DNA from 4 places in the Sporosarcina sp. FSL W7-1283 genome. Region 3 is predicted to be linked to each of the others. Evidence: riboswitches for the same ligand, from Rfam matches in the RefSeq annotation. Region 3 holds a riboswitch; each other region holds the start of a gene.
The links. A riboswitch is a leader RNA that binds a small molecule or an ion and turns the genes downstream of it on or off. The one in region 3 is predicted to bind cobalamin.
Positions count from the first base shown of each region.

Region 1: linked by a shared signal. The riboswitch ahead of metE (5-methyltetrahydropteroyltriglutamate--homocysteine S-methyltransferase) and the one ahead of MKY93_RS02795 (ABC transporter substrate-binding protein) in region 3 are both predicted to bind cobalamin.
Region 2: linked by a shared signal. The riboswitch ahead of MKY93_RS02220 (ribonucleoside-diphosphate reductase subunit alpha) and the one ahead of MKY93_RS02795 (ABC transporter substrate-binding protein) in region 3 are both predicted to bind cobalamin.
Region 4: linked by a shared signal. The riboswitch ahead of cobJ (precorrin-3B C(17)-methyltransferase) and the one ahead of MKY93_RS02795 (ABC transporter substrate-binding protein) in region 3 are both predicted to bind cobalamin.

Region 1 covers NZ_JBBOOL010000001.1:2,552,802-2,560,437, reverse strand. The annotation lists gene hutH (histidine ammonia-lyase) at 30-1,559, shown strand; gene MKY93_RS13175 (Na+/H+ antiporter family protein) at 1,721-3,040, shown strand; gene metE (5-methyltetrahydropteroyltriglutamate--homocysteine S-methyltransferase) at 3,082-5,376, opposite strand; cobalamin riboswitch at 5,520-5,653, opposite strand; gene MKY93_RS13165 (malate synthase G) at 6,011-7,636, shown strand, end outside.
Region 2 covers NZ_JBBOOL010000001.1:462,135-469,770, forward strand. The annotation lists gene MKY93_RS02195 (arylamine N-acetyltransferase family protein) at 1-594, opposite strand, end outside; gene MKY93_RS02200 (DUF4181 domain-containing protein) at 698-1,135, opposite strand; gene MKY93_RS02205 (hypothetical protein) at 1,266-1,442, opposite strand; gene MKY93_RS02210 (glycerate kinase) at 1,898-3,040, shown strand; gene MKY93_RS02215 (alanine/glycine:cation symporter family protein) at 3,144-4,571, shown strand; cobalamin riboswitch at 4,690-4,868, shown strand; gene MKY93_RS02220 (ribonucleoside-diphosphate reductase subunit alpha) at 5,013-7,235, shown strand; gene MKY93_RS02225 (flavodoxin) at 7,223-7,636, shown strand, end outside.
Region 3 covers NZ_JBBOOL010000001.1:577,602-585,237, reverse strand. The annotation lists gene MKY93_RS02800 (FecCD family ABC transporter permease) at 1-935, opposite strand, end outside; gene MKY93_RS02795 (ABC transporter substrate-binding protein) at 928-1,914, opposite strand; cobalamin riboswitch at 2,059-2,189, opposite strand; gene argS (arginine--tRNA ligase) at 2,920-4,587, opposite strand; gene MKY93_RS02785 (DUF1934 domain-containing protein) at 4,584-5,012, opposite strand; gene MKY93_RS02780 (transglycosylase domain-containing protein) at 5,173-7,227, shown strand; gene MKY93_RS02775 (YwhD family protein) at 7,549-7,636, opposite strand, start outside.
Region 4 covers NZ_JBBOOL010000001.1:3,587,752-3,595,387, reverse strand. The annotation lists gene truA (tRNA pseudouridine(38-40) synthase TruA) at 1-300, shown strand, start outside; gene rplM (50S ribosomal protein L13) at 474-911, shown strand; gene rpsI (30S ribosomal protein S9) at 931-1,323, shown strand; gene MKY93_RS18805 (DoxX family protein) at 1,400-1,945, opposite strand; cobalamin riboswitch at 2,247-2,422, shown strand; gene cobJ (precorrin-3B C(17)-methyltransferase) at 2,556-4,238, shown strand; gene cobK (precorrin-6A reductase) at 4,248-5,030, shown strand; gene MKY93_RS18790 (precorrin-8X methylmutase) at 5,020-5,685, shown strand; gene MKY93_RS18785 (cobalt-precorrin-5B (C(1))-methyltransferase) at 5,702-6,796, shown strand; gene cbiE (precorrin-6y C5,15-methyltransferase (decarboxylating) subunit CbiE) at 6,771-7,636, shown strand, end outside.

The sequences.
Region 1 (7,636 bases), 2.0 Mb from region 3:
GAACTAAAGACAACGAGGAGGAATTGGAAATGATTGAATTGACAGGTCGTACGTTAACGATTGAACAAGCGAAAGAAGTATTGGTGAATGGAGCGAAAGTAAAAGCTTCTGAAGAAAGTATGAAAGCGGTTCAAAAGAGCCGTGAAGCAGTAGAGAAAATTGTTGCGGAAAGTAAAGTGGTGTACGGAATTACTACTGGATTCGGTAAATTTAGTGATGTATTCATCGAAGCGGAAGATACGGAACAACTTCAATTAAATTTGATTCATTCGCATGCTTGTGGAATTGGCGAACCGTTCCCCGAGATGGTTTCTCGTGGAATGACACTTCTTCGTGCAAACGCACTCCTAAAAGGTTTCTCTGGAATTCGCCCGGTAGTCATAGAGCGTTTACTAGATCTAGTTAACGCACAGATTCATCCGGTTATTCCTCAACAAGGTTCACTTGGTGCAAGCGGTGACTTGGCGCCGCTTTCTCATTTGGCACTTGTGTTGATGGGAGAAGGGGAAGTGTTCTATAAGGGAGAGCGTATGGAATCAGCTATTGCGTTGTCAAAAGAGGGCATTGAGCCAGTGACGTTGAAGGCGAAAGAAGGATTGGCGTTAATTAATGGAACACAAGCGATGACGGCAATGGGGCTTGTCAATTATATTGAGGCAGAGCAGCTTGCGTATCAGACAGAAGCTATTTCTACGATGACGTTGGAAGGTTTGCGTGGAATTGTCGATGCATTCGACGCCGATGTACATGAAGCACGTGGTTACCGCCAGCAAACGGAAGTAGCAGAACGCATGCGCCGTATGTTCGTAGGCAGCCAATTGACAACGAAACAAGGTGAATTACGCGTACAAGATGCTTATTCGCTACGTTGTATTCCACAAGTTCATGGAGCTTCTTGGCAAGTTTTGGATTACGTCAAAGAAAAGCTGGAAATCGAAATGAACGCAGCTACAGATAATCCGTTAATCTTTGAAGATGGTGACAAAGTTATTTCAGGAGGAAACTTCCACGGGCAACCAATTGCCTTTGCAATGGATTTCTTGAAAGTGGCAATGGCGGAGTTCGCGAATATTTCAGAGCGTAGGATTGAGCGTCTAGTTAATCCGCAGTTGAACGACTTGCCGCCATTCCTAAGCCCTGAACCAGGATTGCAGTCTGGTGCAATGATCATGCAATATGCAGCTGCATCTCTTGTTTCTGAAAATAAAACGTTGGCGCACCCGGCGAGTGTGGATTCCATTCCATCTTCAGCCAACCAAGAAGATCATGTCAGCATGGGAACAATCGGGTCACGACATGCTTATCAAATTATTCAAAATGCGCGAAGAGTGCTAGCTATTGAATTGATCTGTGCATTGCAGGCTGCAGAACATAGAGGTGCTGAAAAACTTGCGGACTTCACAAAAGCTTTCTATAAAGAAGCGAGAAACATTGTGCCGAGCATCAAGCAAGACCGGATTTTCTCTAAAGATATTGAAAAAGCGGCAGCTTGGTTACTAGAAATGGATTGGAAGGCATTCGCAGATAAATCTTTGCCAACTGAAGTTAGCGCAAATTAAATAGGAAATATAAAGGGATATGAAATTTAATTATCTAGTATTTTACTCCAAGCGGGAAGTTCCCGCTGGAGTATATCTGGATAAATATCTTCGGGCAGATGTAAGCGTTTGCTTACAGTAATTGCAGTTTGTTGTATAATGGGGACATGGGAGATGAGAAGATGTTATTCAATACTGTGGTCGTATCTGTCATTGTAATGGCAGTACTGAGTTTATTGCGGGTCAATGTTATTTTTGCTATTTTAGCAGCAGCTGGAGTAGCCGGTTTGATGGAAGGGCTTTCCTTAACAGATGCAACAAATATGCTAGTTTCAGGAATGGGTGGTCAGGCAAACACGGCATTAAGTTATATTTTGTTAGGTATGTTTGCGGTCATGATCGGAATGTCTGGAATTGCAGGGTTTTTAGTAAAAAATTTAGTTAGGGTATTAAGAGGAAAGCGAATAATTTTATTGTTGACGATTGCGGGTGTAGCTTGTTTCTCGCAGAACTTAGTACCTATACATATTGCGTTTATTCCAATATTGATTCCGCCAATGCTGCATCTGTTCGATAAGATGAAAATTGACCGCCGCGGCATTGCAACTGCGCTTACTTTCGGTCTAAAAGCACCTTATATTATGATCCCAGCTGGATTTGGATTGATCTTTAAGGGAATAATCGTTGATGAAATGGCTGCAAGTGGTATGGATATTACGATGTCAGAAGCCAATATGGCAATGTTGATTCCGGGAATCGGAATGGTCCTCGGGCTGTTCGTGGCAGTATTCATTTCTTATCGAAAACCTCGTAATTATGCGGACGTTGAGGCGGAGAAAGTGAATATTCTAAGAGAAGAAGAAGTGGAAAATGCAGAATTGAAGTTTAATATACGCCACGGCTTCACGATCGTTTCAATTATTGCAGCATTAGTTATACAGCTTATAACCGATTCATTAATACTTGGAGCACTTGCCGGGATTTTCTTGATGTTCGTCTTGACTGTTATTCCATTTAAGGACGGCGAAAGGGTAGTGAACGAGGGAATCGGAATGATGGGTATGATTGCGTTCGTCATGTTGATTGCTTCAGGTTATGCTACGGTTCTTAAAGAGACAGGTGCGGTAGAAAGTCTGGTTGATTCGGCAACAGGTATATTAGGTGACAATAAAATGATGATCGCATTTATCATGCTGCTTGTCGGTTTATTGATTACGATGGGGATTGGTTCTTCATTCGGTACGATCCCGATTATAGCTGCATTATTCGTTCCGATTTGTATGGCAGTCGGCTTTTCGCCACTCGCGACGGCGGCTTTGATTGGTACGGCAGGGGCGCTTGGAGATGCTGGTTCACCGGCTTCAGACAGTACACTTGGTCCAACTTCGGGTCTGAATGCGGACGGTAAGCATCATCACATTTGGGATACATGTGTGCCGACATTCCTTCACTTTAATATCCCTCTACTAATCTTTGGTGTAATTGCAGCAATGGTATTATAAAACGAAAAGGGCAGATCCGAAATAACGGATCTGCTCTTTTATCATTTTACTGCAGAAACACCTAAACGCTCACGTGCTTGTTCCGTGGCGATGACCATATGTTTCAATGCGGCAACTGTTTCTTCGCGTTTTCTTGTTTTCAAACCACAGTCGGGATTGATCCAGAACTGTGAAGGTTCTAGCACTTCCAAACCTTTATTGATGATTTCCGTCATTTCTTCAACAGCCGGAACGCGCGGGCTATGGATGTCATAAACGCCAAGTCCAATTCCTTTGTCATAATGATATTCTTTGAAAGATTCCACCAAATCACCATGACTGCGTGACGTTTCGATGGAAATAACATCCGCATCCAGCGCACTGATTGCTTCAATGAAATGATTGAAATCACAGTAGCACATATGTGTATGAATTTGCGTCGTATCCTCAACGGAAGCTGTAGCAACACGGAAAGCATTCACAGCCCAGTCGAGATAATGATTCCATTCGGATTGCTTTAATGGGAGCCCCTCTCGAAGTGCCGGTTCATCTACTTGGATCATATGGATACCTGCTGCTTCAAGCGACTCGATTTCTTTACGCAGTGCGAGAGCAATTTGATTGGTCACTTCTTCTCTGGTCAAGTCATCGCGAACAAATGACCAATTCAAAATCGTCACGGGTCCGGTCAGCATACCTTTTACTTCGTGATCTGTCAGTGATTTAGCGTATACGGATTCTTCTACCGTCATCGGCTTCGTAAATACAACATCTCCATAAATGATTGGTGGTTTCACACATCGGGAACCATAGGATTGCACCCAAGCTTTTTCCGTAAAGACAAAACCATCCAGCTTTTCGCCGAAATATTCTACCATATCCGTCCGTTCGAATTCCCCGTGCACGAGCACATCAAGTCCGAGTTCTTCTTGGATTTGGATCCATTCCTTAATTTCCGCTTTTACAAAGTCTTTGTACTGCTGATCCGTAATTTCGCCTTTTCTCCATTTTGTACGTGTTATACGTACTTCAGGCGTTTGGGGGAAACTGCCGATTGTGGTTGTAGGCAATACAGGTAATTGGAACTTCTCTTGCTGCTTCAATTTCCGCTCTGCGAACGGCAGATTCCGCTTGCTGTCAGACAAAGTACTGCCTGAACTTGCTTGTCGAACCTCCTCGCGTTTGCGGGCAGGGAGTTGATTGAATGCAGTAAGAGCGGCTTCATTTTGTTTGAAATCTGAAGCGACGCTTTCTTTACCTTGTTGCAACGCAGCTTTCAGTACATTGAGTTCTTTAATTTTTTCATCCGCAAATGAAAGTGCATTCTTAATTGTTGAATCTAATTTCTGCTCTGACTGAATTGTCACGGGTACGTGAAGCAGACTGCTGGATGGCTGGATCCAAACGTTTCCGGACTCTACATGCTGTTGAATCTTTCCTAGTAATGACAGCTTGACGTTCAAATCTGATCGCCAAATATTCCGACCGTCCACAATACCAGCAGCGAGTACTTTATCATCAGGGAAGCCGTATTTCTTAAGGTTTTCCAAGTTTTTGACACCGCCATGCACGAAATCAAGACCAATTCCAGCTACTGGTAATGCAAGTGTTGCTTCATAGTGCTCAACTGAATCAAAGTATGTTTGCACTAAAACGTTCAAGCTATTTATGTTTTTTGTTAACTGCAAGTAAATTTCAGTTACGGTTTTCATTTCATCAGAAGAAATGGAAGTGCAAAGAATTGGTTCATCAATTTGCACCCATTGAACGCCTTCATCCTGTAATTCTTGCAATACCTTTTGATAAAGAGGAATCAATTGCAGAATGATAGAAGGTACGTCTATTTCTTCATACCCTTTAGAAAGTTTCAATAAAGTGTAGGGGCCGAGTAGAACAGGTTTCCCCTCGATACCGAGTTCTTTCTTTGCTTCGCGGTATGCAGTAAGTGGTTTGTTCTCAGTCAATTGAAAACGTTGTCCTTCATACTCGGGGACAATGTAGTGATAGTTCGTGTTGAACCATTTCGTCATTTCGGAAGCGACAGCATCGTCATTACCGCGTGCCATTGAAAAATAAGTGGATATCGACACTTGACCGCCTTTCCAATGATAGCGTGAAGGGATGATTCCGAACATTGTGGATGTATCGAGCACCCGGTCATACAATGTGAAATCGCCGACTGCAATTCGGTCTACTCCTGCGTCTTGTTGTTTCTTCAGGTTGGCTAAACGGATGTCTTTTGTTGTCCGCAGAAGTTCTTCTTCCGAAATTATTTCTGCCCAAAATGCTTCTAACGCTCGTTTCCACTCCCGGTTTTCGCCAATAACAGGATAGCCGACAATACTGCTTTTTACCATTTGATTTCCCCCTCATGATTTTATCCAATAAAAAAAGCATTCCTAACAAAGAATGTTAGAAATGCACGTATGTGTAAAATGCATGCCTAAATAAGCGTGCATCGTTTGCCGTGTGTCTAACACCTCCCTATTCACCGTAGGATTAAGCGTTATGAAAACAGGCAGGTATCTGGCTGGACGTAAGCACGTCTTCACAGTGGCGGGACCGCTCCAAGAAAAGGATTCCCTTTTAAGAAATGAAAGCAATGATCATTTCACCTGTTTTCAAACTATTCAATTCATGATGATTGTCTCTAAAACTATCATAAGGTTCGTTGAGTGTCAACTTGCTGGTAAATAGATAATTAAGCAATACTCTTTTTTTGTCATCTGTTATATAACTGTACAAAAGTAACAAATTCTCTTTCAAAAAAGAAGGTGTGAAAATTTACACAATTCTGTTGAAAGTTTTATAGAGTTTAGGTATGATAAGTAATAACACGACTTCAAATTAGGACATGAATCGTCATTCATACGAAGAAATCTTGATTATTGGCTGTGGGGGCACCTATGATCAATTGAGGAAGAATCGTGTTTATCGCTGTATGTTATACAACAGAGCAGCGCAAAAAAACTTAAGGGGTGGCTTTATTCTATGACAAATTATGAAAAAGTAGGCAAGCTGCAAGTCGCAAAAGAACTATACAACTTTGTTAATGAGGAAGTTCTATTAGGCTTAGAAATCCAAAAAGAACAATTTTGGACAAACTTTGATTCGCTCATTCATGAACTTGCTCCTGAAAACAAAGCGCTGTTAGAGAAACGAAGCGAATTGCAAAAAAAGATCAATGAATGGCATCAAAACAATAAAGAAACAGCAGATTCTGCTAACTATAAAGAATTTTTAAAGGAAATTGGCTATTTGGAACCGATTGTTGAGGACTTCCAAGTGACAACTTCCAATGTCGATGATGAAATCGCTATTCAAGCAGGCTCCCAATTGGTCGTGCCTGTCGACAATGCCCGCTATGCGTTGAACGCGGCAAACGCAAGATGGGGAAGTCTATATGATGCATTGTACGGAACGGATGTCATCAGTGATGAAGGTGAAGCTGAAGCTGGCGTACAGTACAATCCGATCCGAGGACAGAAAGTTATCAACTTTGCAAAAGAGTTATTAGATCAAGCAGCACCGCTTGCGGAAGGGACACATGCAGACGCCACAGCGTATGCAATCGTTAGTGGAAAACTTGAAGTGACACTTCAGAATGGCAATAAAACAGGCTTGAAAGATGCTTCTAAACTGGCTGGCTTTAACGGTTCGGAAGACGCACCTTCCGCTGTCTTGTTGACGAATAACGGATTGCATATCGAAATTGCAATCGATCGAAACCATCCAATTGGGAAAGACGATGCGGCGGGTGTGAAAGACTTGATTTTGGAAGCAGCACTTTCTACGTTGATGGACTGTGAAGACTCGATCGCAGCAGTAGATGCTGAAGATAAAGTGGGGGTCTACCGCAACTGGTTAGGTTTGATGAAAGGTGATCTGGAAGCATCGTTCAAACGAGGCAGCAAGACGGTCACTCGAAGAATGAATCCTGACCGCACATACAAAACACCAGACGGCAAAGAGCTATCGCTACACGGCCGTTCATTAATGTTCGTCCGTAACGTAGGTCATTTGATGACAAATAATGCGATTTTAGATGAAAACGGCAACGAAGTACCTGAAGGAATTTTAGATGGTGTCGTAACTTCGTTGATTGCAACACATAATCTGAAAGATGATGCAGAGTTCAAAAACTCCAGACATGGTTCAATTTATATCGTTAAGCCGAAGATGCATAGCCCGGAAGAGGCGGCATTTGCCAATAAGTTATTTGACCGCATTGAAGATTTATTGAGCTTGGAGCGCAATACGCTGAAAATCGGTTTGATGGATGAAGAGCGCAGAATGTCATTGAATTTGAAGTCTGCAATCCATGCGGTGAAAGAACGGATTGCATTCATCAATACAGGTTTCCTTGACCGTACAGGTGATGAAATTCATACTTCAATGGAAGCGGGTCCTGTTATCCGCAAAAATGATATGAAAGCTTCCAAGTGGTTAGCTTCCTATGAAGCATCCAACGTTGCTGTCGGAATTAAGACTGGTCTTCCTGGACATGCTCAAATCGGTAAGGGAATGTGGGCTATGCCGGATATGATGGCTGCAATGCTTGAGCAAAAGGTCGCCCATCCAAAAGCAGGTGCAAGCACAGCGTGGGTGCCATCTCCA
Region 2 (7,636 bases), 120 kb from region 3:
GTTCGTAAAATGGGAATCGGGGGAGGTTTGATTAAAATGGCATGCCTCTTCAAAGTCCATTAACTTTTTAGGAGTTATGTCAAAGCGAAGCAACGTATTCCATTCAGCATCGTTACCTTTTCTTTGCAGGTCAAAAATACTCTCTTCTATCTTTTCTGCACGGTATACCCCGCTGACGTCTTCTTGCGGTTCGCCTGTTAAGGGGAGTGGCATTCTAGTAGAGTCGCCAAATCCTACATCGACTAAATAAGGCTGATCTAGTTGGACAATCTGGGCGGCATGACTTTCTTCTTTTGCCCAAGTGCCTTTGGGGGTTCTCACGGTTCCAGCTATCAAATGATTGTTGAAGCCAAGCCCTTGCAGTAACCAGTTGAATAGCCCATTTAATTCATAACAAAAACCGCCGCGCTGATTCAGTACAATTTTGTTGTAATACGTTTCTACGTCTAAGGGAATCGGAACATTGTGCATCACATCTAAATTTTCAAAGGGAATATGCAGCATATGTTGCATCTGAAGTTGGGAAAGCGTTTCAATACTTATCCCTTTTATGTCCTTTAGACCGATTCGTTGCAAATATTGACTAATTTCCATATCGAGATGCTCCTTTACGTAAATTATTTAATTTACTGTCTGTTATGGTAAAACCTTTTAAGAAAATTGGCTTCAATAGTACTGTATGTGTATATTTTTAAGTCTACCCAAACAAGCCGAAAAAATCAGTCAAATACATTGAAAGTAAGAGCATTGCAAGAAGAACTAATTGAGAAGTTGTTAAAATGTAAGCATTTTTATTTTCTGCATACTTCCATTCCATAATAGCTGTAACGATTTCAGTTATGAAAATTAATGCAAACAGTAAAATGTAAGGTTCTAAAAACAAGATTGGATCCGATGGCAGTCTTGATACATTGACGATGCTTCCGACTATGATAGCAACAATAAAGACAATTCGAATGGTCCAATCAATCTTTTTATGCAATGCATTCATATGGTTATCTGAAAATAACTTCTTCCTTTTAACTTTAAGGATTTTTCTCATAATGGCATTAAACGAAAAAAACAGCAGCCAAACAACGAATAAAAAAAGGAAGAACGTTGGCCAAAAAGATGATCCCACCCCGAAATAAATCATATTTATCTCATCACACCTTAGTTATTTATTTAAAAAGGTATCTATACGCAAGATAATTGTATATTGCAATCTGGAACTGATAGGGATTGTGCTTATCCGTTTATCAAGTCCGGCAGGTGAATAAAACTTCTCAATTATTACCGCTTCCTTTGTTGATCTTGCTGGAAAACACAGTCATCAAAACAATAAAAACAGGCAATAGACTCCACAAAAAGAATCCCCATTGATGTGTAATTAAGGATAATGCTAAAAAGAAAGCAAGAACTATAATTGAAATATACACGGAACGTTTTTGGTAGTTATTCATCCTGCACACTCCTTTTTCAAGTTATCTAAATACCTTGTATTCCTACACGTGTTATTCCACACAAGGAATTATTATGTTGGCCTCATCAAGCTATTTATCTCTGTTTTCTTTCCGTGCTTCCGTTCCCATCAGTATTTTTAATACGTCCTTTTATGTTTGACAGGATGACTCCAATCAAAGCGAACAAGTTTAAACAAAAGGATAGTAAATAATATGTACTTGTTGACCCTTCTAGAAGATAGGACCCATATCGCAAAGTATTGATCACTAAGATAACCAATAGTAGAACAAACATTTTACTATTCATTGTTCATTCTCCTTTCTGAAAGTTCACCTAGCTTACCTCTCGTACTTGCCGTTGATTATATCGTACTCTCAGAAAAATTGAAAATATCAGTTTCGAAATGTCTGTTCTTTGTAAATCTGCTACACTACCAATAAAAGGGGGTGAGACGATGAAAGTAATCATTGCGCCTGATGCATTCAAAGGAAGTTTGACAGCCGAGGAAGCTGCAGAAGCGATGCAGACAGGTGTCAAAAAGGTATTTCCACAAGCGGAGACAGTGTGTTTGCCTGTCGCAGATGGCGGGGAAGGCACATTGTCGGCTCTTATATCTGCAACGGGAGGCGTGTATAAAACATTTACTGTACGCAACCCCCTCGGGCATTTAGTAGAAGCGCAACTTGGAGTACTCGGTGATGGGGAGACGGCAGTGGTGGAACTTGCGCAAGCTTCTGGGCTGATGTTACTTGGGCCTGGTGAATTGAATCCGATGGAGGCTTCGACATTTGGCACGGGAGAATTGATTCGCCATGCGCTTGATGAAGGGCATCGCAAGTTGATCATCGGTTTAGGAGGAAGTGCGACGAATGATGGAGGAACCGGTTTGTTGGAAGCGCTAGGTGTCAGGTTTTTTGATGCGCAGGGGAAGTTGCTGCAGATGAACGGCTCTTCGCTTTCCCTCATCGATAAAGTAGATGCGTCGCAGATGGATAAGCGTTTGGTAACGACGGATATTCGGATTGCATCGGATGTGGAAAACCCTTTCGTCGGTGAAAATGGTGCTTCGTACATTTTTGGACCGCAAAAAGGAGCAGATACAAAAGCGGTGAAGTTGCTGGATGAAGGATTGCTTCATTTTGCGAATAAAACAGCCAAACTTACTGGTATGCGTCTCCATAAACTGAAGGGTGCAGGAGCTGCGGGAGGTAGTGCAGGCGCTTTGCTGGCTTATTGCGGGGCGCGATTGGAAAGCGGGATTGAAGTAGTGTTGGAGGCCATTGAATTCGCAAAGCATATACAATCTGCTGATTTCATTTTGACGGGCGAGGGCAAGACGGATCGCCAGACGCTGGATGGCAAGGCATTGCTGGGAGTTGCGAAGTCAGCGAAAGTTTGCGGAGTTCCTGTCTTCGTCATTTCAGGGGCGATTGAAAAAGGTACGTGCGGGGAATTGAGTGAGTGGTTCTCTGAACTGCGTGCTTTAGACGACGGCAGCAAGACGCTGGTTGAGTTGATGGCGAATGCATCCGGGCTGCTCTGCAGGGAGACTGCCCATTTGATGTCAGAAATAAAAAACAGCGATTTATTCTTGTGATATAGTATACTGATAAAATCCGGTTTCGTCAGTGCGAGATTATTTGCTTTGCGATGCGTATTCGGATAGTTAGCAGGGTATAGATAAACAAGGAGGTGGTCAGATGTTTCAAAATGCTTTGGACTGGCTGGTAGGACCGGCGAATAACTTTATTTGGACGTATATCTTAATAGGACTTTTACTCGCAGCTGGGGTATATTTTACGATTCGCACGAAATTTGTACAAGTGCGTTTGTTCCGTGAAATGTTTCGTTTGATCGTGGAAAAGAAGGAAGGGAATGACGGAGTTTCACCTTTCCAGGCGTTCACCATCAGTGCGGCTTCGCGTGTCGGGACTGGTAACGTGGCAGGGGTCGCCCTTGCAATTGGAATTGGTGGACCCGGCGCGGTGTTTTGGATGTGGATTATTGCGATCATTGGAATGGCGACCGCATTCATCGAGAGTACGCTCGCGCAAGTGTATAAAGTAAAAGATGGTGAGACGTTCCGCGGTGGACCAGCGTATTATATGCAGAAAGCGCTCGGAAAGCGGAATCTAGGAATCGCTTTTGCTATTTTGTTGACACTATGTTTCGGTTTCATTTTCAACGCAGTACAATCCAATACGATCAGCCAATCCTTCATGAATGTTTTCGGTATTCCAGATTGGGGTGTCGGTCTCGGATTGGTAGTACTTACAGCCATCATCATCTTCGGCGGTGTCCAGCGCATTGTCAAAGTGACGCAGACGATTGTTCCCGTGATGGCAGTATTCTACATTCTGGTTGCGTTGTTTATCGTTGTCATGAATATTACGCAGGTTCCTGCCATGTTCATGTTGATTGTTGAACATGCATTTGGCATCAAGGAAATTGCGGGCGGTGGAATTGGGATGGCGATCATGCAAGGGGTTCGCCGAGGACTATTCTCCAATGAAGCCGGTATGGGTAGTGTGCCGAATGCTGCTGCGACAGCCAATGTTTCGCACCCGGCAAAACAAGGGCTCGTACAGAGTCTTGGTGTATTTTTCGATACGATTATAATTTGTTCGGCTACGGCATTCATCATCTTGCTTGGCGGACTATATCAGTCTGGTGAAACGGATGGAATTTTGCTGACGCAGGCATCGATGGCAGTGCATGTCGGGGCATGGGCTCCGTATTTCATTGCGGTCGCGATCATGTTCTTCGCATTCAGTTCTGTCATCGGTAATTATTATTACGGTGAGACGAATATCGAGTTCATTAATGCAAATAAAGGATGGAAATTACTATATCAGATCTTAGTTCTCGTTATGGTATTCTTCGGCGCGGTAGCAAAAGTACAAATCGTATGGGATATGGCCGATCTCTTCATGGGTGTAATGGCAATTCTGAATCTGATCGTCATCCTACTTCTCGGAAAAGTGGCTTTTCAAGTCCTCGACGACTTCACTGCTCAAAGACGCCAAGGGAAAAATCCAGTATTCAAAGCCGAAAGCATTCCTGGCCTAAAAGGCGCGGAATGTTGGGAGGAAACCCCTACGGATCCAGAAGATCGATTGCGTGGGTGAGTTCCGCTGAAACAATAAAGTCGTAGTTCAGAAGTCCAATTCTGAACTGCGAACTTTTTTAGTTCTTTACAGTTTACACACAACATGTTAGGGTATAACTTGTACATAAGACACTATATATAGTATTTTGATGAATCGGTACCTATAACGGTTTAAAAGGGAATCCGCTAAAAACGGAGCTGCCCCCGCAACTGATGGTATTGACGACTGTCCGTAATTATCCACTGCCTTAGGCGGGAAGGATGGACAGAAGAGAGACATGCCAGCCAGGAGACCTGCCATTCATCATGCGATACATTCTTCGGGGTTGGAGAGTGGAAGCGAAACGCAGAGGTTCTTGTTTGCCTGTCGTTTTCCGCTTACTACCATCCGTCACATGATGACTCCCGATTGATCGGGAGTCTTTTTTTGTTTTTTATTATTTTTGAGGGAGCGGATATTATGGCTATTATTCATGAAACAATCGGTCTTGATTTATTGATGGAAAATCTACAGGAAGAGTTCGGGGAACAGGAAGTTGAGCCATTAGTCGAAGCGAGCCGGCGTTATCAAGAGCTGCATCCGGAAAGTTCAGCAACGGATTGGACGAATGCGATGGTCTTGGAATCACTGAGCAGAATCGATGAAGCGAATACCTACTGGACGTTCGTAGCCGCGCGGATTTATCTATATGATGTGTATGCCAAGCAAAAAGCGCTGCGTGGCGCAGATGTTTATACCGACTTTGCGAAAAATGTAGAACGCTTGGTGGAGCAAGGACTCTATACGCCGATGTTGACGGAGAAGTACAGCCGTGAAGAACTCGACGAAATCGGCCGTTTACTGGAGCCGACCCGCGACCTTTTATTTACTTATATCGGATTAAAAACATTGGTGGATCGCTATGTCACAGTGAACTTCTCCAAGCAAACGGTAGAGCTGCCGCAAGAACGCTGGCTCGTCATCGCGATGACATTGATGCAGGATGAAACGGAAGAGCGCATCCATAAAATTGGGGAAGCATACTGGGCGATGAGCAATCTTTACATGACGGTTGCAACTCCGACTCTGTCGAATGCAGGGAAGATGCACGGTCAGTTATCGAGCTGTTTCATCGACACAGTGGATGACTCCTTGCAGGGCATTTACAACAGCAATACGGATATTGCGAACTTATCGAAATTCGGCGGCGGGATTGGCGTCTATATGGGGAAAGTCCGTTCACGCGGTGCATCTATCCGAGGATTTGAAGGTGCTTCAAGCGGTGTGCTGCCATGGATCAAGCAGTTGAATAACACGGCAGTCAGCGTCGATCAGCTCGGTCAAAGACAGGGTGCGGTAGCGGTGTACTTGGATGTGTGGCATAAAGATATCTTTACATTCCTCGATTTGAAGCTGAATAACGGTGACGATCGTTTGCGTGCACATGATATTTTCACAGGCGTTTGCTTGCCGGATCTGTTCATGGAGAAAGTGGAATCGCGCGAAAACTGGCATTTATTCGACCCGCATGAAGTACGGACGAAGATGGGCTATTCATTGGAAGACTTTTATGATGAGACAAAAGGAGCCGGCTCGTTCCGTGAGAAGTATGAGGAATGTGTCAATAATCCGGAGTTATCACGCGAAACGGTATCTGCGATTGAAATCATGAAACGTGTATTGCGCAGCCAACTGGAAACAGGCACACCATTCATGTTTTACCGCGATGAAGTGAACCGGATGAACCCGAATAAACATGAGGGAATTATTTATTCTAGTAATTTGTGTACAGAAATTTTGCAAAATATGTCGGCTACCACATTCGAATCGGTTTCATTGGAAGACGATATGGTCGTTACACGCAAAAAGCCGGGCGATTTCGTTGTTTGTAATCTATCTTCCATTAACTTAGGAAAAGCGGTGATGGCGGACGTGCTCGATCGCCTGATTACGATCCAAGTGCGAATGCTCGATAATGTCATCGATCAAAATAAAATTCCGGTGGTACAGGCACAACGTACGAATGCGCGTTACCGTGGTATCGGACTTGGTACATTTGGCTGGCATCATTTATTGGCATTGAAAAATATGCAGTGGGAATCCGACGAGGCTGTGGAGTATGCAGATGAACTTTACGAAAAAATTGCATATCTGACGATCAAAGCGTCGATGGAACTGTCGAAGGAAAAAGGCGCATATCCATTGTTTGAAGGCTCCGATTGGCAGACAGGGGGGTACTTCGAGCAACGCGAATACGACTCGAACAAATGGCGGGAGCTACGTATGGACGTAGCAATCAACGGAATGCGCAATGGCTATTTGATGGCTGTCGCGCCGAATAGTTCTACATCTGTTATAGCGGGCTCTACTGCTTCGATCGACCCGGTTTTCAAGCCGTTCTATCACGAAGAGAAAAAAGACTATAAATTGCCGGTCATCGCACCCGATTTGGACCATAACACGTATGATATCTACCGCCGTTCCGCGTATATCGTCGATCAGCGCTGGTCAATTAAACAAAACGCCGCACGCCAGCAACATATCGATCAGTCGATTTCATTCAATATTTACGTACCGAATTCCATTCGGGCATCTGTCCTGCTTGATTTGCACATGCAAGCATGGAAATCCGGTATGAAAACAACGTATTATATGCGCTCAACAGCTTCTGAAATCGAGGAGTGCGAGTGGTGTCATTCCTGATTGCGTACACTTCCTGGAGCGGCAATACGGAGGAAGTGGCGGAGTTGATAGCGGATAAGATAAGCCGTGAAGGAATCGAAGTCGACACCCATCGGATAGGCATCGGGGTCCTTCCGGATGTAAATAAATATGAAGCATTCTGCATTGGTTCCTTTACATGGGAAAAAGGTTCAACGCCGGATGAAGTGAAGGACTTTGTGGCGGCTATCGGCTTCAAGCCAGTGCCTGTCTACGTCTTCGGCACAGGGGATACGCAATTTGGTGGAGATGAGTTGTTTTGCAAAGCGGCAGAAAAGTTAGCGCGCTTCTATCATTCACCATTTGAACCGTTAAAGATCGAACAAAGCCCGCGTGGCACGCAAGAAAAATTGGTAACGAATTGGACGAAAGGAGTGCTCGAC
Region 3 (7,636 bases):
ATAAATGCCGTAATGACACCAACAGGCAGTTCAGCCGGCGAAATAATCGTCCGCGCCACTAAATCACAAATAATCAATAAGGAAGCTCCGTTAAATAAGGACAACGGCAAGACATGCCGATGATCCGACCCCCACATCAAGCGCGTCATATGCGGAACAACCAAGCCGACAAAGCCGATGGTCCCGGAAACTGCAACCGCAGAGCCTGTCAGTACAGAGCCGCCGATCAAAATCATCATTTTACGGCGTTTCACATTGACTCCTAAATGATGTGCACGCTCTTCACCAAATAGCATGGCGTTCAGTTCCCTGCGATTAAGCCAAAGAATGAATGAACCAATGATGAAAAACGGTAACACCATCGTGATATATTTCCAACCGCGCATGGAGACACTACCGAGCAGCCAGCCAATGATTTGGCGCAGCTCTTCTTGTGTTAACGCAATCATCAAGGATAAAACAGAACCTAAAAACGAACCAAAAATAATACCTGTTAAAATGATCGTTTCCATTTTCATTGACCGATCGACCAGACGGGCAAAGCCGATGACCAAGAACATCGTCGCAGCTGCCCCGACCATACTGAAGACGGGTAAGGTAAAGGCGCCTAAGAACGGCAGGGAGATACCAAAAAAGAGTGTAATCACAGCGCCTACAGAGGCACCGGATGACACTCCGAGGGTGTATGGATCTGCTAATGGATTTTTCAACAATCCTTGGAAAGCAGCGCCTGAAATTGCAAGAGATGCGCCGACAATTCCAGCCAGCAGCACACGCGGCATGCGGATTTTCCAAAGAATATTGCTCGCAGTTGCATCTGCATCGTTCCATAGCGTCTCAATCGGTATCTTCACTGTGCCGATCGATACACCGAGCCAAATTGCCACAAGTAGCGTGGCAATTGACACAGTATAGGCGATAGCCGTTTTACTCACCAAACACCTCTGGATAGATCGCTTTTGCATAAGCTTCCAATCCGTCCGCTAAACGCGGACCTGTCCGGCTTGTGATATTTTCATCCACTTGAATGACTTGATCTTCTTTCACTGCAGTGACCGTATCGAAACCGTCACGCTTCTTAATGTTTTCAACAACATCCGGCACATAGCTGTAGGACACAAGAATGACGTCCGGACTTTCATCGACGATCGTTTCAGGACTGATCATCACCCATCCTTCTTCTGTGATGATGTTTTCTGCATTGATTATGTCCAAGAACTGCTGCGGGAATGTGTTTTTACCAGGCGCATAAATTTCTGGTGCATCTGAGTTTTCCACTAACACCGTTTTCTTGTCTGTGATATCCGCTGCTTTCGCTTTGATATCTTCAACCTTTGCTTTCATATCTTCTACGATCTTATTAGCTTCCTCATTTTTATCCATGATTTCGCCGAAGATTTTAATCGTTTCATATGTTTCTTCGAATGTTTCTGCAGTCGGTATAACGACTACCTGGATGCCCGCGTCGCGAATTTGGTTCAAGCCTTCTTCACCAGAGCCTAACATCATATCATGCGCGAAAACGACATCTGGTTTCAATGAAATAACTTTTTCCACGTTGACGTTATAATCTCCGACTTTATCGAGATCTTTCACTTCTTCTGGAAAATCATCGTTTTCCGTGACAGCGATCACTTTATCACCTGCATCGATGCCAAATAAAATTTCTGTATTGCTTGGAATTAACGAGATGACAGTTTCCGGAGCTTTTTCAAATGTGATATCTTCTCCGACTGCATCATTGATTGTATATGGATAGCTGGAAGAATTTCCTCCTGCTTGTTCTTCCTGTTCCGTTTCTGCTGGTTGATCAGAATCGACTGGTGTTTCTTCTTTCTTGCTGTCGTTACCGCATGCTGCAAGCACAAGGACTGCCAGCATCGCTGTCAGCAACAGCTGCCAAAACTTCTTCATGTGATTTCCTCCCTTTGCGTTCATTACTTATTACGTAGTCTGCCGCAGACATAAAAAAAATCCTTCGGTCATTTCGAAGGATTGGACAGGATGAAATCTATGTCAGATTACCACCACTGTGCCTATCCTCGTAGGCTGCTGCGGAACTTCATTTCCTAAAAGGCAGGTACCTGGCTTGTGCATGGAGCACGTACAGTGGCGGGACCGCATCGGCTTTTACCGATTTCCCTTTTCATCTCTATTTGACTTAGAGAACCTTTTGGAATTATGTAATTTGTAATCGTGCTCTATTATACTATAAAACGGACTGTTGTACAGCCGGAGTGCGTGTTTGTGTCCGGGGATTCGAGCTTCAGGCGGGACGCTTTCTTACCTCCAATCAAGCGTTTTATTAAAATAAATACTGAAAAAGTAGGAATCACTATCCGAATGGGACTTAAAATAACCCACAGTACGTACACCGGGATCTACGCTCCAGACGGTACGCTTTCCGGAGGGCGTGGCTTGAGCCTCCTCGTCCGCTGCGCTACCTGCGGGGTCTCAAGGCGCACGCTGATCCTCCCGGAGTCGACCGTCTTACGCTCCAATCCCTAAATAAATAGAGGTGATATAAAGTGAAACCATTGTATGTAACGAGTAAATAAGTATCGCCCATTGAACTAACTTATAAAAAAGAATTCCTAACGCTATACATTCACCTCTAGAAGGTATCAATTCTAAGCCACTTTCATTAACCTCTTTACCTCATAAACAAACTAGAAAGACAGAGGACCGAACCAAAGTGTATGCGAACCGAGCCACCCCTCACATTAACCGTGCCAAACATGGTGCAAACCGGACATTTCCTACACTACGACAAATGTCTAAAAAGTAAAACGGACTTCCTCGGTACTTTCATTGAATGAAAGAGAGTTCCTAGAAAACGAATCAGCATCAGAGCGGAAATAAAAAACAAGCAAGAGTTGTCGATAACTCTTGCTTGGCTTGTTTAATTTGAATCCGGAATTACATCCGTTCAGGTGCTTCTACGCCGACTAGTTTCAATGCATTGGCAATCGTAATGCTTGTTGCAGTCACCAAGGCGAGTCGCGCTTCGGATAGTTCTTTGTTTTCAGGGTCAAGCACTTTATTGGCGTTGTAGAAGCTATGGAATGCAGCAGCGAGTTCTTGGATATACGTCGTTATTCGGTGCGGTGCGCGCAGGCGTGCGGCGTCGCTGACGAGTTTCGGGAAGTCGCCGATTTTTTTCAACAGTTCTAGTTCTTTTTCGTCTTGCAATTGAGTGACGTTGTCTGTTGAAGCTTGTAAGTTTTGCTCTTTTGCTTGACGCAAAATCGAACAGATCCGGGCATGCGCGTATTGTGCATAGTAAACCGGGTTTTCATTGGATTTGGAAACTGCCAGGTCAAGGTCGAAGTCCATTTGGGCATCGCCTGAACGCATAGCGAAGAAATAACGTACGGCATCAAGTCCTACTTCTTCGACTAGTTCACGCAGCGTGACGGCTTTCCCTGTCCGCTTGCTCATCTTGAACTTTTCACCGTCTTTGTATAGCTGAACCATTTGCGCTACTTCCACTTCTAGCGTGTCGCGATCGTAACCCAGTGCTTGGATTGCTGCTTTCATACGCGGGATATAGCCGTGGTGGTCCGCTCCCCAAATATTGATGAGCTTATCGAATCCGCGACGCAGTTTATCTTCGTGGTACGCGATGTCCGGCGTCAAATATGTGAATGAACCGTCCTGTTTTATCAGCACGCGGTCTTTGTCATCACCAAATGTCGTGGAACGGAACCAAGTTGCTCCCTCTTCTTCATAGACATGGCCATTTTCACGCAGCTTATTCAGCGCTACTTCAATTTTACCGTTGTTATATAACGATGTTTCAGAGAACCAGTTGTCGAAATGAACTCGGAAATCAGCCAAGTCCTTCTTCAATTTATCCAATTCAATTTGAAGACCGTGCTCACGGAAAAATGCCAGGCGTTCTTCTTCCGGCATTTGTACATAACGGTCGCCGTGTTCCTCCGCCAACCCCTTTGCAATCTCAATGATATCAGGTCCGCGGTAGCCATCTTCTGGCATCTCTTTATCCAAACCGAGCGCTTCGAAGTAACGGACATCAATGGACAATGCCAGGTTATTGATTTGATTTCCTGCATCATTAATATAATATTCACGCGAAACATCATAACCCGCTGCGTCAAGAATATTACAAAGTGAATCGCCTAATGAAGCTCCACGTGCATGTCCAAGGTGCAAATCACCTGTCGGGTTCGCAGAGACGAATTCCACTTGGACTTTCTGCTGCTTACCGCTTTCGGAATGACCATATGCTTCACCTTGATCAAGCACCGATTTGACAACATCTGCGAGACTGTCAGCTTTTAGACGGATATTGAGGAAACCAGGACCTGCAATTTCGATCGTTTGGATTGCCGTGTTAGACGTGTCCAATTGCTCTAAAATCGCCTCTGCAATTGCGCGCGGCGGTTTTTTTGCAAGTTTCGTAAGCTGCATCGCGATATTCGCTGCGTAATCCCCGTTCTCCTTATTTTTCGGTGACTCCAGTTTAATTTCTGGCATCTCTGACTGTTCAACGAGCCCTGTCTTCTCAACCGCCTGCTGCAATGCCTCTTTAATTTCGTGCTGAATTTGTTCCACTGCGTTCATTTCGTTACCTCCGAATAGGTTATTGTCAATTGATATTTCCCTAATAAATTTCCTTCTGCATGCAAATCATAGGTTACTGAAAAAATCCCTGGTGTCCACTGAAGTTTTTTCGTTTCGACCAACAAATCCATGATGGCTGGGCCGTTTCCATATGTACCAAACCTCGCATCATCCGTTCGGAACGGCAATCTCATCTGAACGCCGCCTTTTCGCATGATAAACGCGTCTTCCGCATGAAGCTTCACTGTCGTACGGACAGACGGCATACCTTCTGTCTGTTCTTCAAACAATAGATAGGCCTGTCCTTTTTTTTCAATGATTTGTCCTGTCGCCTGCATTTCATGTGTTTCCGCCGGCTGTCCCGGATGCTGAATTTTAGAACGGAGCTGGACAAGCACCGCTTTTTGCTGTTTTGGCGCTTCCATTCGTTCACCGCCTTATGTAGATAGATTTACTCATTATACACTTCTTTCACTGCCACTTTCAATGTTACCGAATCCAAACTTTTTTGCAGGCGCCGTTTAATCCAAACCAATCCTTCCCATACTAGCAAAAGATACTGAATGGAACGGGATGGGATGTTCAATGAAACGTACCGACTATAAAAAAACGACGAATCGGAAAAAGTATAGAAAGCGTATTTTTTCGATTTCCATAACATTGATTACGGCTGCGGTCACAGTGATGATCGCGTTGAGACTCTACGCTCAAATACTTGGGGCTCCGTCACTGAGCGTTCCGAAGGCTTCGCTATTTTTGGATCAAAATGGTCATCAGATCGGAGATCACTTTTCACAGCAGCGCCGTTACTGGATAAAATTAGACGATGTTTCCCCTTTTTTAGCAGACGCCTTCATCGCGACGGAAGATCGGCAATTTTATGAGCATAATGGTTTTGATTACTCTCGAATTGCAGGAGCTGTTTTGAAAGATGTCAAAACGATGAGTAAAGCGCAGGGTGCCAGTTCGATTACTCAGCAATATGCGAGGAATTTATATTTAACTCATGAGAAGTCCTGGACACGAAAAATTCGGGAAGCACTCTTTGCCTATCGGTTGGAAGTATTTTACGATAAAGATACGATTTTAGAAGGGTATCTGAATACAGTTTATTTCGGTCACGGTATGTATGGTGTGGAAGCAGCAAGCCGTTTCTATTTTTCGAAATCGGCTAATGAGCTAACGTTGGAAGAAGCTGCGACGATCGCAGCAATCGCCAAAGGACCATCGATTTATTCGCCGCTTGATAATCCGGAAAGATCACGCGACCGCCAGCTTCTTGTGTTAAATCAAATGGAAAAGTACGGATACATCACATCTTCTCAAAAAGAACGTGCTTCTACAGGGGCCATCGTGTTGAAAACGGAAAGCTGGAAAGAAACGAAACAAGTCGCACCGTATTTTTTAGATGCGGCCTGGCAGCAAGCAGAGGAAATATTGGCGGAAAAAGGGCGTGTGCCTGCTGAAGGAGGTTGGACGATCCGCACGACGCTGGACCAGCAACATCAGCAAACCGCAGAAAATGTCATCAAAGAATGGATGCCAGAGAACGAATTGCAAGTCGGTTTCGTATCCATGGAGGCAGACACCGGTTATATCACCTCGATGGTCGGCGGTGTGGATTTTGCGGAAAGCTCATTTAACCGGGTCACACAAGCGAAACGACAGCCTGGTTCCGCGATGAAGCCGATCTTGTATGCCGCCGCGCTGGAAAAAGGATTCAACCCGCTGACGTTTATGACTGCGGAGAAGACCATCTTCACGTATGATGACGGTCGCTCAACGTATGAACCGAGCAATATTAATGGGAAATTCGCAGGTAAGCCGATTTCATTGGCACAGGCTATAGCGATTTCGGATAATATTTATGCCGTGAAAACGTTGGAGGAAATTGGCTATAAACAGTACACCAAAATGGCACAGCGTCTCGGCATCGACGTATCGTTCCAGGAATCCCCTGCAGTTGCACTCGGAACGTCTGACGTGACACTGTTGGAAATGACGACTGCCTATAATCGGATTGCATCAGAAGGTGTTCAAGTCAAACCGCAAATGGTGTTGTCGATTACAGATTCAACCGGGAAAGTGGTTTATGAATATGAGCAAAAGAAACCTAAACAGATCCTATCGAAACAAGATGCCTTCGTGCTGACGCATTTAATGACGGGGATGTTCGATCCGGTATTCAGCGATTATTTATCCGCTACAGGTTTGTCCATGCGCCCGAAGCAATCACGGCCTTATGCAGCTAAATCCGGCACGACGATTTCCGACCAATACTTGATCGGCTTCTCCCCTTCATTGACGGCGGGGATTTGGACGGGATTTGACCGGGGAAAACAACTCGAAGACTTGAACGACAAAGCCGCTTCGAAAAAGATTTGGATTGATTTTATGGAGAAAGTACACGAAGGCAGCACACCCGAACCGTTTCTGCCTCCATCCGGAGTCCAAGGAGTGATCGTGGATATCGAAACGGGCGGCATAGCGGTCAATGAATGCACAAAGCAGCGACTTATGTACGTCCGTGATAAGGATGTACCGAAAAAACTATGCACCGATCGTTCGTTGCGCGAGCAAAATTCCGGAGAACAGGAAAATTCAAAGATGGAGCTTTTCCCATTTTCATTTTTCGAGTAAATGTATAGATTCTGTCTGCGACGTATTCTTTCAATCAGCTATATTTTTAAAAAGAAAAAAGCCTCGCTCTCCGAATCCGCGGAGAGTGAGGCTTTTTTGACTATAGCAAACCAATTGTATAAATTCGCCCGCTTGGGTTTTGTGGCTTCCTTACACAATATGAATCTGCAATAGTTGTCCTAGTTTACAGCAGCAAAGCTGTATGTTCAGTTTACTTCCTTTCCAGCAGACATTCAACCTCAAAGAGAGTCCAAAACAAATTGTCACATCTTTGACGTATTTGTCTGGACATCTGCCGGTACTATTCCCTTGGTCAACGATTTACTCCGTGCGCAGACCTTCATGCAGTTCCGGTGTGCTGCGTTCCCATAGTTCCATATTATGCGTTTGCAAGAAGTCCGCTAAAATC
Region 4 (7,636 bases), 3.0 Mb from region 3:
CATTTAATCGGGACTCACGATTTCACGAGCTTCTGTTCAGCGAAGACAGCTACAACAAACAAAGTCCGAACCATTCGGAAATTGTCGCTCGAGCGGCAAGGGGATCATCTTGTACTTGAAGTGGAAGGTGATGGGTTTCTTTACAATATGGTGCGTACAATTGCGGGTGTTTTGCTGGCGGTAGGCATTGGTTGGGACGAGCCTGAAGACGTCAAGAAAATACGTGACGCAAAAGATCGGAAAATGGCCGGCAAAACAGCGCCGGCACACGGTTTGTACCTTATGGAAGTGACCTATTGAGCTCATGGCAACTAATCCTGGCGTTTTCATAAAAACGCTTGACTTTAATTGGATTTCAGGTTAACATGATAAATGGTATTTCAATAACCCCACAATAAGCCCCGGAAAGTTTATTTGTGTTTAGGGATAGAGAAAACAACGGAACAGATTGATATTTTTAGGAGGATTACACTATGCGTACAACATTCATGGCTAAAGGTCACGAAGTAGAACGTAAATGGCTTGTTGTCGACGCTGAAGGACAAACGCTTGGACGTCTTGCTTCAGAAGTTGCATCACTTTTACGTGGTAAACATAAACCAACGTTCACACCACATGTTGATACAGGTGACCATGTCATCATCATCAATGCAGAGAAAATCGAATTAACAGGTAACAAATTGAAAGATAAAATTTACTACCGTCACTCAGGATATACAGGCAGCATCAAGCAGCGTACAGCTCTTGAAATGCGTACAAACTATCCTGTTAAAATGCTTGAACTTGCGATCAAAGGAATGCTTCCAAAAGGTCCTCTAGGTCGTCAAACAATCAAGAAACTACACGTATACGCTGGAGCAGAACATCAGCATGCAGCACAAAAACCAGAAGCATATGAGCTTCGCGGATAATTAAGAGGAGGAAACACACTTGGCACAAGTACAATATATCGGCACTGGCCGTCGTAAAAGTTCAGTAGCTCGTGTACGTCTAGTTCCCGGCGAAGGCAAAATCGTCGTTAACAATCGTGACGTAGAAGACTACGTACCATTCGAAACACTTCGTGAAATCATCAAACAACCATTAAATGTAACTGAAACACTTGGAAGCTACGATATCCATGTGAACGTTCACGGTGGTGGCTACACAGGTCAAGCAGGCGCAATCCGTCACGGCGTTGCACGTGCATTGCTTACTGTAGACCCTGATTTCCGTCCAGCACTTAAATCTGCAGGACTTCTAACGCGTGACCCACGTATGAAAGAACGTAAAAAATACGGTCTTCGTGGCGCTCGTCGTGCACCTCAGTTCTCAAAACGTTAATATTGGGTTCACTTCAATTTTTACGATCTCTTCCCGAGTTTTCAGGAAGAGATTTTTTCATTTTCGACGTCTACCTTCATAAATTGTCATTCTTCACCCAAGGCGTACCAAGCATCGGCAATGCCCAGCGGTCGAGTCCATACCAGCCGGCTACTTTCCATGCGAGTACGAGCCAAGTTGCGAGAATGAACAATAGGGGGTTCGTGCTAAGAGTACCTGCAAACAGAAAACTGACATTCATGAACGCACCGAAGAAAGCAGCAATTCCTGTCAACAATCCGAAGATCAAACCGAGACCAACAAGCATCTCCCCATAGGCAACTATGAAACCGAATACCTTGGCGTTCGGCAAGACGACATTTTCCAGAAATGATGCATACCAGTTGGTCACATCTCCGCCTTCAGTCGATTTTTTAAGAGCGCCGCTTACAAATCCATGGATGGCGACACCTGCATTTTCACCGGTCCATGCATCGCTCATTGCTTTTCCCCAGCCGGCCTTCAACCAAGCAAATCCGACATAAACCCGAATGACTAACCAAATAAGTCCGGAGCGAGAATCGTTGAATAAAAACTGTGAAATGGGGTTCTCTGGTATTAGGATTGCTTTATTTTCCTTCATAATAACCACCTCCAATGAACAGTTTACACTACAACTTAATGCCTATCCAAAAAGTTCACAACCTTGTAATTAAAGAGTGTGAATAGTTTACGAAATGTATAAATATGCTTGACTTTGATGGGATGATTCTAAAATATAACAAAGTTATCCTGTACGTATCCACCTTGCTCATGATAAGTTTTGTATAGGAATAGAAATTACAATTATCCAAAGCGTTTCCAGAATCTAGTTTATGGATTCATAAATAAATCTAAAGGAAGTTTGTAGATTTAGAGATTGTATGTTATATTTATGAAAATTAAATAAACTAATTTAAATAAGTGCTCACATAGTGAGGTAAAAGGGAAACTAGTGAAAGTCTAGTACAGCCCCCGCTACTGTAAAGCTGATGAAATTACAATACCACTGAGAAATCGGGAAGGTGTAAGAGTAAAATGAAGCTTGAGTCAGGAAACCTGCTTATTTAAACGACACATACTTTTCGGAGGGAGAAGTATAGGCGGGACAATAAAATTAATTGTTTTATGTTTCAGTATGATTTCTATTATACTTTCACATGCCTACATTCCTTTGAAAAGGAGTGTAGGCATTTTTTATTTGGAGGGAAACCATGAAAAAGGGAAAAATTTTCGTCGTTGGATTCGGTCCCGGAGCTACTGAACATATAACAGGACGAGCATTAGAGGCGCTGCAAGAAAGTAATTATATTATTGGTTATAAAACGTACGTAGAGTTGATTAAGCATTTAGTAACAGCGAAGTCCATTGTTAGTACAGGCATGACTGAAGAAGTGTCACGTGCACAAGATGCTGTTAAGAAAGCGGAGGCTGGCGGTATTGTTTCAGTGATCTCGAGCGGTGATTCAGGTGCATACGGTATGGCTGGATTAGTTTATGAAGTGCTGATTGAAAAAGGTTGGACTGAAGCAGAAGGAATTGAAGTGGAAATTGTGCCAGGTATTTCGGCGATCAATTCATGTGCGAGCTTACTGGGCGCACCTGTCATGCATGATGCTTGTACGATCAGTTTAAGTGACCATTTAACACCTTGGACTGTTATCGAAAAACGTATTGAAGCAGCGGGGATGGCGGATTTTGTAGTAGCTTTATACAATCCGAAAAGTGGACGTCGGACGCGTCAAATTGTAGAGGCACAAAGGATTTTACTGAAATATCGTTCCCCTGATACACCTGTAGGGCTAGTGAAAAGTGCTTATCGTGAAAATCAACATATTGTCCTGACAACATTAGCGGAAATGCTAGAGCATGATATCGGGATGTTGACTACTGTTATTATCGGTAACTCTTCGACTTTCTTTTATGATAATAAAATTATTACTCCGAGAGGATATCAACGTAAGTATACATTAGGGGAAGGTAAACAAAGTTTAAAACCGCACCAGCGTTTGAAAAAGGAGGCGGAACCATGGGCGCTTGATCAAGAAACTGGGGAGGCGCAGTCCGGTCATGAAGAAATTATAAGTAAGAAACCAGAGCACACACCAATGCCAAAACAGGCAGAAGTGGAACGGTCAGAACCAGCACCGGAACAAAAGGTTCAGTCATTGGATATGGCTTTAAAAGCACTATCTATGGTGACGAAAGAGGAAGTGGAAAACCCTTTTTTGGTGAGACAGCCGATTGAAGATATCTTTGAGTTTTCCGTTTCACCAGGCGTTGCCAACAAACTGATTACAGCAGAACAAATGCGTGTATTGGCTGAAGTCGTTGGTGAGAAAGGTACCTTGGAATATACTCCAAACCATCATTTTGTAGTAAAGGTTACGACAGATGACCCTGAAGCGATTGTTGAAAAGCTAGAACACATTAACTTGACTGTTATGCCGGCAGGGGAAGTCTTAAAAGTCAAAGCTTGTGATTTTTGCTATGGGGAAAAGGCGGATTCTATCCCATACGCGGAAGAAATCGCAGCGAAGTTTGAAGGGATGAAGCTTCCGAAGCAGTTGCATGTCGGATTCAATGGATGCGGGATGGCGTGTTATCGCCCGGTGTTCGATGATATCGGCATCGTTTATCGGAAGAAAAAATTCGATTTATTTATTGGAGCGAAGCCGGTTGGTCGTACTGCTCATGCGGCTCAGCCGGTTGCAGAGGGAATTGAACCGGAAGATTTAATTCCGCTAGTAACAAAAATTATAGAAGAATACGAACAAAATGCGCATCCTAACGAACGTTTCTTCAAGTATTTCAAACGTGTTAAAAAAGTTTTGAATTATAACTATTACGATATGAGCTGCAAGATTGAAGTAGAGCCAGCACCTTGCGGGGACTAGGAGGAAACTATGATTTTATTTTTAGCAGGCACTAGCGATGCTAGAGCTCTAGCCATTCATTTACAGGGTCTTGGCTATCCTTTAATCACCACGGTCGTTACCGAATCTGCAGCTGAAAGTTTAAAAGCAAATGATCTTTCCTATCTGGTAGGAAGACTAACAGTGGAGGACATGATCGCGCTAATCCAGAAGCATGAGATGACTTGTGTCGTCGATGCCAGCCATCCTTACGCAGAAGAAGCATCGAAAACCGCAATGGAGGCAGCAAGAGTATGCGGGATTCCATATATTCGCTATGAGCGGCCAAAAGAGGAGTTTGTTTCTCCTCTGATTACCGAGGTTGAGAGTTATGAAGACGCTGCTAAACTTGCTCAAACGCATAAAGGGACAGTTATGTTAACGACAGGCAGTAAGACATTGGAAGTATTTGCGAAGTATTTATTGCGTGACGAAATTCGGATGCTTTGCAGAATGCTGCCGAATGTAGGGAATATGGAGAAATGCGATAAGTTAGGAATTAAACAAAAAGATATCATCGCGATTCAAGGACCTTTTTCCGAATCACTCAATAAGGCTTTATGCGAGCAGTATGACGTGACGTTAATGATCACAAAAGAAAGCGGTAAAGTAGGTTCTGTCGATGAAAAAATAACGGCGGCTCTGGACTTGGAGATCCCTGTCATTCTGATTAAACGACCAAAGGTTCAATATGAAAATTTCTGTACGTCTTTCGAAAAAGTTACTCAACTATTAGGAGGTTTTATTGATGAAAAATCCAAACATGAACTTTAATACAAAATTCACGCCACTGACTGTAGATCCAGATAAAATTTACGACCATAGTTTCGCGATTATCAAAGAAGAAATGGGAGATCACCCGTTTACAGATGAACAATGGATGGTTGTTCGCCGAGTAATCCACGCTTCAGCAGATTTTGAATTAGGACGCAGCATGATTTTTACACCGGATGCTCTTGAAGCAGGTATTGAATCAATTTTAGCAGGCCGTCATGTAGTGGTGGACGTGCAGATGATTGAGAGTGGTTCAGGTCGCAAACGTTTCCAGAAACATAACAGTGACTTGCATTGTTATATTGCGGACGAGGATGTCGCGAAGGAAGCGAAAGCCGAAGGAACAACACGCGCGATCATTTCAATGCAAAAAGCAACACGTCTGCATGAAGGTGGAATTTATGCTATCGGTAATGCGCCAACAGCGTTGCTAGAGTTGATTCGTTTAATTAAGGATGGCGTCGCTAAACCAGACTTGATTATTGGAATGCCAGTAGGCTTTGTTTCGGCAGCAGAATCAAAGGACGAGTTAGCAGTACTCGAAGGGATTCCATTTATTACAAACAAGGGGAGAAAGGGTGGCAGTACAGTGACGGTAGCCGCACTGAATGCCATTTCGATCATGGCAGATGAGCGCGCAAAGCAAACGAACTAAAAAAGATCCATCCCAAATGCGTCATGGCTATACAACAGGTTCTTGTGCAACGGCGATGACAAAAGCGGCATTGCAAGGTTTGGTGACGGGAAAAGTGCCGGAAGAAGTCACCATTTATCTACCGGTTGGCCGATACGCCACATTCAAAGTATCGTCATTTGAAGTATTAGAGGACGGAGTAATGTGTGAGACGATCAAAGATGCTGGGGATGACCCGGATGCCACACACAAAGCGCGTATCCAGAGCACCGTTTACTATTCAAAAAAAGAAGGCATTCATTTGGATGGCGGGGTTGGGGTAGGTCGAGTAACAAAAGCGGGGCTTCCCGTCCCGGTTGGTCGAGCAGCCATTAACCCGGTGCCGTATAAAATGATAATGGGTGTGGCGCAAGAAGGGTATGAAGAGTATCAATTAAAACAAGGCATCGACGTAGTGATTTCCGTTCCGGATGGGGAAGAAATCGCTAAAAAAACGTTAAATGGACGACTGGGCATCATCGGGGGAATTTCGATTTTAGGAACCCGTGGAACAGTGGTGCCATTTTCAAGCTCTGCTTACATGGCAAGTATTGAGCAAGCGATCAGTGTAGCCAAAGAAGCCGGTTGTGATCACTTAGTGATCACAACCGGTGGGCGCAGTGAAAAGTTTGCTTTGAAGCAATATCCAGACCTACCAGAAGAGGCGTTTATAGAGATGGGCGATTTTATCGGTTTTACGCTTAAACACATCGCACGCAAGCAGATTCCTAAAGTTTCTATGGTCGGGATGATGGGGAAGTTTTCAAAACTGGCACGTGGCGTAATGATGGTTCACTCAAAAAGTGCACCTATAAGCTTCGAGTTTTTAGCGGAAATGGCAAATCGAGTAGGTGTTGATGAAGCTGTACAAAAAGAAATTTTAGAAGCGAATACAGCTTCACAAGTCGGTGAGATACTTCAAGGAAACGATGCATTCTTTGAAGCGCTTAGTAAAAACTGTTGTTACTATGCACTAAATCATATGAATGCCGAAATTGAAGTGTCGACGTCGTTATATGCCATGAACGGAGACTGTTTAGGAAAGGCTGAGAATATTGACAAATTGGATGAAAATGATTGGTATAGGGGATAATGGCGCGGCAGGATTGCTTCCTCAATATATAGAGTGGATCAATGAATGTGATGTTCTTGTAGGTGGAGAACGCCATCTTCAATTCTTCCCTTCATTCGAAAAAGAGAAGAAAGTAATCAAGGGTGGTTTGTCTGCATTAACAGCGGAATTACAAGAGGAAACACGCAATGTCGTAATTTTAGTGTCTGGCGATCCGTTGTTTTATGGACTGGGAGGAGTGCTTGCGAAAAAGCTACCACTTGAGATCTATCCATATACCAGCTCGGTCCAGCAGGCTTTTTCAAGAATGCAGGAGAGTTGGCAAGATGCATACATTGTCAGCTTACACGGTCGTTCTATAAAAGGCTTTGCGCAGAAAATAGACGGGCGTAAAAAAATAGCTGTGTTAACAGATGAAACGAATTCACCTCAAGCGATTGCAACGTATTTAAAGCGTTTCAACATGACGGAATATGATGCCTTTGTTGCTGAGAACTTGGAAGGTGAAAATGAACGTTGCCGCTTCCTTTCATTGGACGAAATGGAGCAGACTTCTTTCTCTTCTTTAAATGTTGTCATATTAAAGCAGCACCATGCAGTAGAGCGTGCCTCGATTGGCATTCCTGATGATGCATTTTTGCAGCGGAAACCGGATAAAGGCTTGATTACCAAACGGGAAATCCGCACGCTTTGCCTGCAGGAACTGAGACTGAAAGAGAGCAGTACAGTCTGGGACATTGGAACTTGCACGGGATCGGTTGCGATTGAAGCTTCCAAGATAGCGCGTGAAGGGGCAGTATATGCCATTGAAAAAAATGAGGGAGACCTTGAAAATTGCTTGGAAAATCAATTGAAACATCG